2 linked regions of the Acuticoccus sediminis genome follow. Each later gene encodes a partner of the first gene's protein in a complex. Links are inferred from orthologs where the notes say so. Each region holds a gene or a part of one and is shown on either strand. Other genes may lie near its edges.

Region 1 (3,179 bases):
ACCGCGAGGCGGGCGAGGCCGCAGCCATCGGCCGGCGCCGCTGGGTCGTCGCCGCGATCCTCGTCGTGCTGATCCCCGCCGTTACGGTGGCCGGCTACCTGACGCTCGGCATGCCCGGCTACGGCGACCGACCCCTCGCGGAACGCCAGCAGACCAGCGGGACCGACGTTGCCGAGCTACTCTCCCAGGCCGAGGCGCGCCTCGCCGCCCATCCGGAGGAGGGGGAGGGCTGGGCGGCCATCGCGCCGATGTACCTGCGCCTCACCCGCTTCGCCGACGCGGCCGAGGCCTATCGCCGCGCCATCGACCTTCTGGGCGAGGACGCGCGGCTCCTGACCGGGCGCGGCCAGGCGCTGATGTTCGCCGGCGGCGGCACCGTGCCGGACGAGGCGGTCGCGCTGTTCGAGCGGGCGTCGGCGCTGGAACCCGAGGCGGTGGCGCCGCGCGTCTTCCTCGCGGTCGCCGACCGCCAGCGCGGCGACCTCGGCGCCGCCGCGAAGCGCTGGGCCAGTCTCCTCGAATCGAGTGACGGGACCGAGAACTGGCTCCCGCTCGCCCGTTCCGAAATCGCCGCCCTGCAGCAGACCGACGCCGCCGCGGGCGGCACGGCGGCCGCCGCGCTCGCGGCCCAACCGGGGGCCGGACCCCGCATACCCGCCGCGCAGCAGGGGGGGCCGAACCCGTCGTCGTCCGCCGCGGCCGCCATCGCCGCGCTGCCGGCCGAGCAGCGCGCGGCGCAGATCGAGGGCATGGTCGAGGGCCTCGCCGCCCGGCTCGAGGCCGACGGCGGCAGCGTCGACGAGTGGGTGCGTCTCGTGCGTTCCTACCGCGTCCTCGGCCGGGACGAGGACGCCGCGGCGGCCAGGACGAAGGCCCTCGCCGCGCTCGACGAGACGGACCGGGCCGCCTTCACGCAAGCCGTCGGCCCTGCGACGGACGGGCGCTAACGTCCTGCTTTGATCCAGGTCGCCGCGCCCATAAGCTGTCTGCGCATAATGGGCCGGCACGCACCGGGCGCGGCCGACCGCCGAGCCCGCCGCACGCAGAAGCACGGCACGCAGAACAGGACCGGGTGGAGACACGACGTTGCGACGAGTAGGGCGTAGAGCAGCATTCGAAACCGATCGGGCCGCGACGGGCGCGGCCATGGCGGCATCGCCGCACCCGGAGGGCGGCCGATGACCCGGCGCGGACGCAAGGCGCGCCGTCTCGCCCTCGTCGGCGTCGCGGGGCTCGCGATCGCGGCTGCGGCGGCGCTCGTCCTCTACGGCCTCGGCGACAGGATCACCTACGCGGCGACACCCACGGAGCTGAAGCAGTCCGTCCACCCAGCCGGCGCGCGGGTCCGCCTCGGCGGCCTCGTCGAGGAAGGCTCGGTCCAGCGGGGCAGCGACGGCGAGGTCGTCTTCGCCGTCACCGACACGGTGAACCACGTCCCCGTCGCCTACACCGGGATCCTCCCGGACCTCTTCCGCGAGGGGCAGGGCGTCGTCACCGAAGGGGTCATGGACCCGTCGGGCACGCTGAAGGCCGACACCGTGCTCGCCCGCCACGACGAGAACTACATGCCGAAGGAGGTCGTCGACTCGCTGAAGGCGCAGGGGCGCTGGAAGGAGGGCGAGGAGGCGCGCACCGGCATGCAGGGCCTCGCCAAGACGGCGACCGAGAATCCCGACCAGACGATCCCCAAGGAGTGACGCCGCGATGCTGAACGAGGTCGGACATTTCGCACTCGTCCTTGCGCTTGCCGTGGCGCTCGTCCAGTCGGTGCTGCCGATCGTCGGCGCACGGACCGGCGACGCGCGGCTGATGGCGACGGCGGCTCCGTCGGCCGGAGCGGTCTTCGCCCTCGTCGGCTTCGCCTTCGTGGCGCTGGCCGCGGCCTACGTGCGCTCCGACTTCTCGCTGGTGAACGTCTACGAGAACTCGCACTCCGCCAAGCCGCTGGTCTACAAGATCGCCGGCGTGTGGGGGAACCACGAGGGCTCGATGATGCTCTGGATCCTCGTCCTCACGCTGTTCGGGCTGATGGCGGCGACGCTCGGACGCAACATGGCGCTGTCGCTGCGCGCCTGCGTGGTCTCGGTGCAGGGGTGGGTCTCGGTCGCCTTCCTGTCGTTCATTCTCGCCACGTCCAACCCGTTCGAGCGGCTGTTCCCGGCTCCGTTCGAGGGGCGTGACCTCAACCCGCTGCTGCAGGACATCGGCCTCGCGATCCATCCGCCGCTCCTCTACGTCGGCTATGTCGGCTTCTCGATCGTCTTCGCATTCGCCGTTGCCGCGCTGATCGAGGGGCGGATCGACGCCGCGTGGGCGCGCTGGGTTCGCCCCTGGGTGCTGCTGTCGTGGATCTTCCTGACGCTCGGCATCGCCATGGGCTCCTACTGGGCCTACTACGAGCTTGGCTGGGGCGGCTGGTGGTTCTGGGACCCCGTCGAGAACGCCTCGTTCATGCCCTGGCTCGCCGGCACCGCGCTCCTCCACTCGGCGGCGGTGATGGAGAAGCGCGACGCCTTGAAGGTGTGGACGGTGCTCCTCGCCATCATCACCTTCTCTCTGTCGCTCCTCGGTACCTTCCTGGTCCGCTCGGGGGTGCTGACGTCGGTGCATGCCTTCGCGTCCGACCCGACGCGCGGCCTCTTCATCCTCCTGATCCTGGCGACCTTCATCGGCGGGGCGTTCCTGCTGTTCGCGCTGCGGGCTGGGACGCTGAAGGCCGGCGGGGCGTTCGCGCCGATGAGCCGCGAGGGCGCGCTCGTCTTCAACAACGTGTTCCTGACGACCGCCTGCGCGACGGTGCTCGTCGGCACGCTCTACCCTCTGGTGCTGGAGACGGTGACGGGCGAGAAGATCTCCGTCGGCCCGCCCTACTTCAACCTCACCTTCATCCCGCTGATGGTGCCGCTCTTCGTGGTGCTGCCGTTCGGGCCGCTCCTCGCCTGGAAGCGGGGCGACGCGGCGGCGGCGGCGCAGCGGCTGATCCCCGCGGCGGCGATCGCCGTGGTCGGCGCCGCGATCTCGGCCTGGCTCGCGGGGGAGGAGACGGCGCTGACGGCGGCCTTCGGCGTCGCACTCGGCCTCTATCTCATCGTCGGCAGCGTCGCCGAGCTCTGGCTGCGCACGGGCCGGCAGTCGCTGGGCTCGCGCCTCTCCCGCCTGACGCGCCTGCCGCGGTCGAC
Region 2 (3,310 bases), on another replicon or contig:
GACGGTCTGGGCGAGGTACTCGAGGTTCACCTGGTGGCAGATGCCGGTTCCCGGCGGGACGACGCGGAAGTTGTTGAAGGCGGACTGGCCCCAGCGCAGGAACTGGTAACGCTCGCCGTTGCGCGCGTACTCGAGTTCCACGTTCTGCTTGAAGGCCGAGGGGGTGCCGAAGTGGTCCACCATGACCGAGTGGTCGATGACGAGGTCGACCTCGACGAGCGGGTTGATCTTCTTCGGGTCGGCGCCGAGGCTCTCGGTCGCGTCGCGCATCGCGGCGAGGTCGACGACGGCGGGAACGCCGGTGAAGTCCTGCATCAGCACGCGGGCCGGGCGGTAGGCGATTTCGCGGTCGGACTTCTTGTCCTCGACCCACTTTGCAATGGCTTTAATGTCGTCGGCGGTGACGGTGTTGCCGTCCTCGTAGCGCAGCAGGTTCTCGAGGAGGACCTTCAGCGACATCGGCAGGCGGGAGACTCCGGAAAGTCCGTTGCGCTCGGCGGCCTTGAGGTCGAAGATGGTGTAGGTCTTGCCATCGACCTGGAGTTCTGTTCGGCATTTGAAGCTGTCGAGCGAGCGGGTCACGGCGGCCCCCTTCATTGGAACGATTTGCAACTTGCCGCTACAAACGCCCAATCGACGCCATGATCAAGCGGCAGCGGCCCACTCGATACAATTAGCGCGCCATGCTGTCTCTAGAAGTTGACGGACTCGACGTCGAACGGGGCGGTCGGCGGGTTCTCAAGGACATAAGCCTCCGCGTCGCCGGATGCCAGGCGATGGCGGTGGTCGGCGCGAACGGCGCCGGCAAGTCGACCCTGCTGCGCACCGTCGCCGGGCTGATTCGCCCGCGTTCCGGCACCATCCGGCTGTCCGGCGTCGACGGCCCGCCGTTCCGGGCGATGCATCTCGTCGCACACCAGAATGCGATCAAGCTGCCGCTAACCGCCGACCAGAACGTGCGATTCTGGATCCGCACGCTCGACGCCCCGGACATCGGCGACTGGTCCGGCAACGCGGCCGAAGCCGCCGGTGCTGTGGATATCGATGCCTCGATAGAGAGCGCGCTCGACCGCGTCGGTCTGCTGACGCTGATCGACACGCCCGCGCAGCTCTTCAGCCAGGGGCAACGGCGCCGCCTGGCGCTCGCGCGGCTCGTGGCGGTGCGCCGGCCGGTCTGGCTGCTCGACGAGCCGACCGCCGGGCTCGACGCCGCATCGCGCGCGGCGTTTGCCGCGCTGATGGCCGAGCACGTCGCCGGCGGCGGCATGATCCTCGCCGCGACGCACGAGCCGCTCGGTATCGACACCGTGACACTCGACCTCACCTCGGCCGCCGCGCCGTCCGAAGACGCCGCCCCGGCCGTGGCGGAGGCGGAATGAGGCTGCTCGCGCTCTACATGCGCGACGTGCGCCTCGCGTGGAGCGCGGGCGGCGGCGGCGGCGTCGGGGTCATCTTCTATCTGGCGGTGACGGCGGTCGCGCCGTTCGCGCTGGGGCCGGACCTTCCTCTGCTGGCGCGCATCGGCCCGGCGCTCCTGTGGATCGCGATGCTGCTGGCGCTGCTCCTGGGCCTCGAGCGGCTGTTCCAGGCCGACCACGAGGACGGGACGCTCGACCAGCTCCGCCTCGCCGACACGCCGCTCGTCCTGGTGGTCCTCGCCAAGGCGGCGGCGCACTGGACGGCGGCCGCCCTCCCCCTCATCGCCGCGACGCCGCTCGCGGGCATCCTCCTCAACCTTCCTCCGGGCCTGCTGGCTGTGACGCTCGCGAGCCTCGTCCTCGGCACGCCGGCGCTGGCGCTGATCGGAGCCGTCGGCGCGGCGCTCGCCGTGACGCTGCGGCGCGCCGGGGTGCTGATCGCCGTGCTGGTGCTGCCGCTGTCGATCCCGGTGGTGATCTTCGGCGTCGGCGCCGTGGAGGCCGCGGCGGCGGGCCGGGCCGTGGGCCCGCCCTTCGCGCTCCTCGGCGCGACGACGCTCCTCTTCGCGGTGCTCGGCCCCATCGCCGCGGCGGCGGCGCTGCGCGAGGCCGACTGACCGCGCGCCGGCCCGGCCCGCCGCGGCGAAACGCGGTCGCGGCCGTCCGCGGCGGACTGGCGCATGCGATGCTTTCGGACGGACTTTGAAAGCCGAGTTGGACGAATTACGATCAGCGCCACAGGAGTGGTCATGTCCGTCGTAAGTGAAGGGGCTGCGAAGCGGCCGTCGATCATCAACCCCGGCCGTTTCGCCGGGATCGCCGACCGCGCGGTGCCGATCCTCGGCGTGGCGACGGTGCTGGCGCTGGCCGTCGGCCTGTACCTAGCGCTCTGGGCCTCGCCGGAGGACTACCAGCAGGGCTCGACGGTGCGGATCATGTATATCCACGCGCCGTCCGCCTACATCTCGCTGATGGCCTACCTCGTGATGTGCTCCGCCTCGCTGGGCACCCTCGTGTGGCGCCACCCGCTGGCCGACGTCGCGGCGCGCTGCGCGGCGCCGATCGGCGCAGTCTTCACCGTCGCGACGCTGGCGACGGGCGCCATCTGGGGCAAGCCCATGTGGGGCGCCTGGTGGGTGTGGGACGCCCGCCTCACCTCGATGCTCATCCTCTTCTTCATGTACCTCGGCCTCATCGCCCTGGTGCGGGCGATCGACGAGCCGGTGCGCGCCGCGCGGATCACCGCCATCGCCACGCTGATCGGCTTCGTGAACATCCCGATCATCAAGTTCTCGGTCGACTGGTGGAACACGCTCCACCAGGGCGCCAGCGTCATCCGGCTCGACGGTCCGGCGATGCCGGCCTCGATGCTGACGCCGCTGCTGGTGATGGCGCTCGCCTTCACCCTCCTCTTCATGACGCTGCATCTCGCGGCGATGCGCACGGAGCTGATCCGCCGCCGCGCCCGCTCGCTGCGGCTTCGCACCGCCCGGAGTGCCGGTTGATGGGCCAGTACGCCCCGTACGTGATATCCGCCTACGCCATCGTCTTCAGCGCCATCCTCGGCCTCGTCCTGTGGGCGGTGCTGAGCCGGATCGCGGCGAAGCGCGACCTCGCGCGTGCCGAGCGCTCGGCCGAGAGGATCGGCCGTGCGCGCTAGCCGCCTCCTCCTCGCCGTCCCCCTGCTGGTATTCGCCGGGCTCGCGGCCGTCTTCGCGCTGCGCGTCGGTGACGGGGAGGACCGCTCGGTCATCCCCTCGGCACTGATCGGCCGCGACGCGCCGGCGACGACGTTCGCCGCCCTACTCCCGGACGCGGCCGGCGTCGACCCGGCCACCTTCAAGGGCAAGGTGACGCTGGTGAACATCTTCGCGTCGTGGTGCGGGCCATGC

What was found.
Region 2: the proteins of ccmE (region 1) and ccmB are in contact, whole or in part, in a solved structure (PDB 8CE8), measured with the Escherichia coli proteins. The link is inferred for Acuticoccus sediminis from one-to-one orthologs.

What each region holds. Positions count from the first base shown.
Region 1 is NZ_QHHQ01000003.1:703,675-706,853, reverse strand. Bases 69-2,937 are described here. They hold ccmE (cytochrome c maturation protein CcmE), read left to right. Parts: upstream 69-1,178; coding sequence 1,179-1,697; downstream 1,698-2,937. Other genes in these bases: DLJ53_RS17400 (heme lyase CcmF/NrfE family subunit), read left to right, coding at 1,705-2,937; ccmI (c-type cytochrome biogenesis protein CcmI), read left to right, coding at 69-947. In the rest of the region: more of ccmI, read left to right, coding at 1-68; more of DLJ53_RS17400, read left to right, coding at 2,938-3,179. UniProt on the Escherichia coli protein: Heme chaperone required for the biogenesis of c-type cytochromes. Transiently binds heme delivered by CcmC and transfers the heme to apo-cytochromes in a process facilitated by CcmF and CcmH.
Region 2 is NZ_QHHQ01000005.1:365,762-369,071, forward strand. The notes cover bases 209-3,208. They hold ccmB (heme exporter protein CcmB), read left to right. Parts: upstream 209-1,381; coding sequence 1,382-2,035; downstream 2,036-3,208. Other genes in these bases: acnA (aconitate hydratase AcnA), read right to left, coding at 209-582; ccmA (heme ABC exporter ATP-binding protein CcmA), read left to right, coding at 684-1,379; DLJ53_RS23325 (heme ABC transporter permease), read left to right, coding at 2,168-2,923; ccmD (heme exporter protein CcmD), read left to right, coding at 2,923-3,078; DLJ53_RS23335 (DsbE family thiol:disulfide interchange protein), read left to right, coding at 3,068-3,208. In the rest of the region: more of acnA, read right to left, coding at 1-208; more of DLJ53_RS23335, read left to right, coding at 3,209-3,310. UniProt on the Escherichia coli protein: Required for the export of heme to the periplasm for the biogenesis of c-type cytochromes.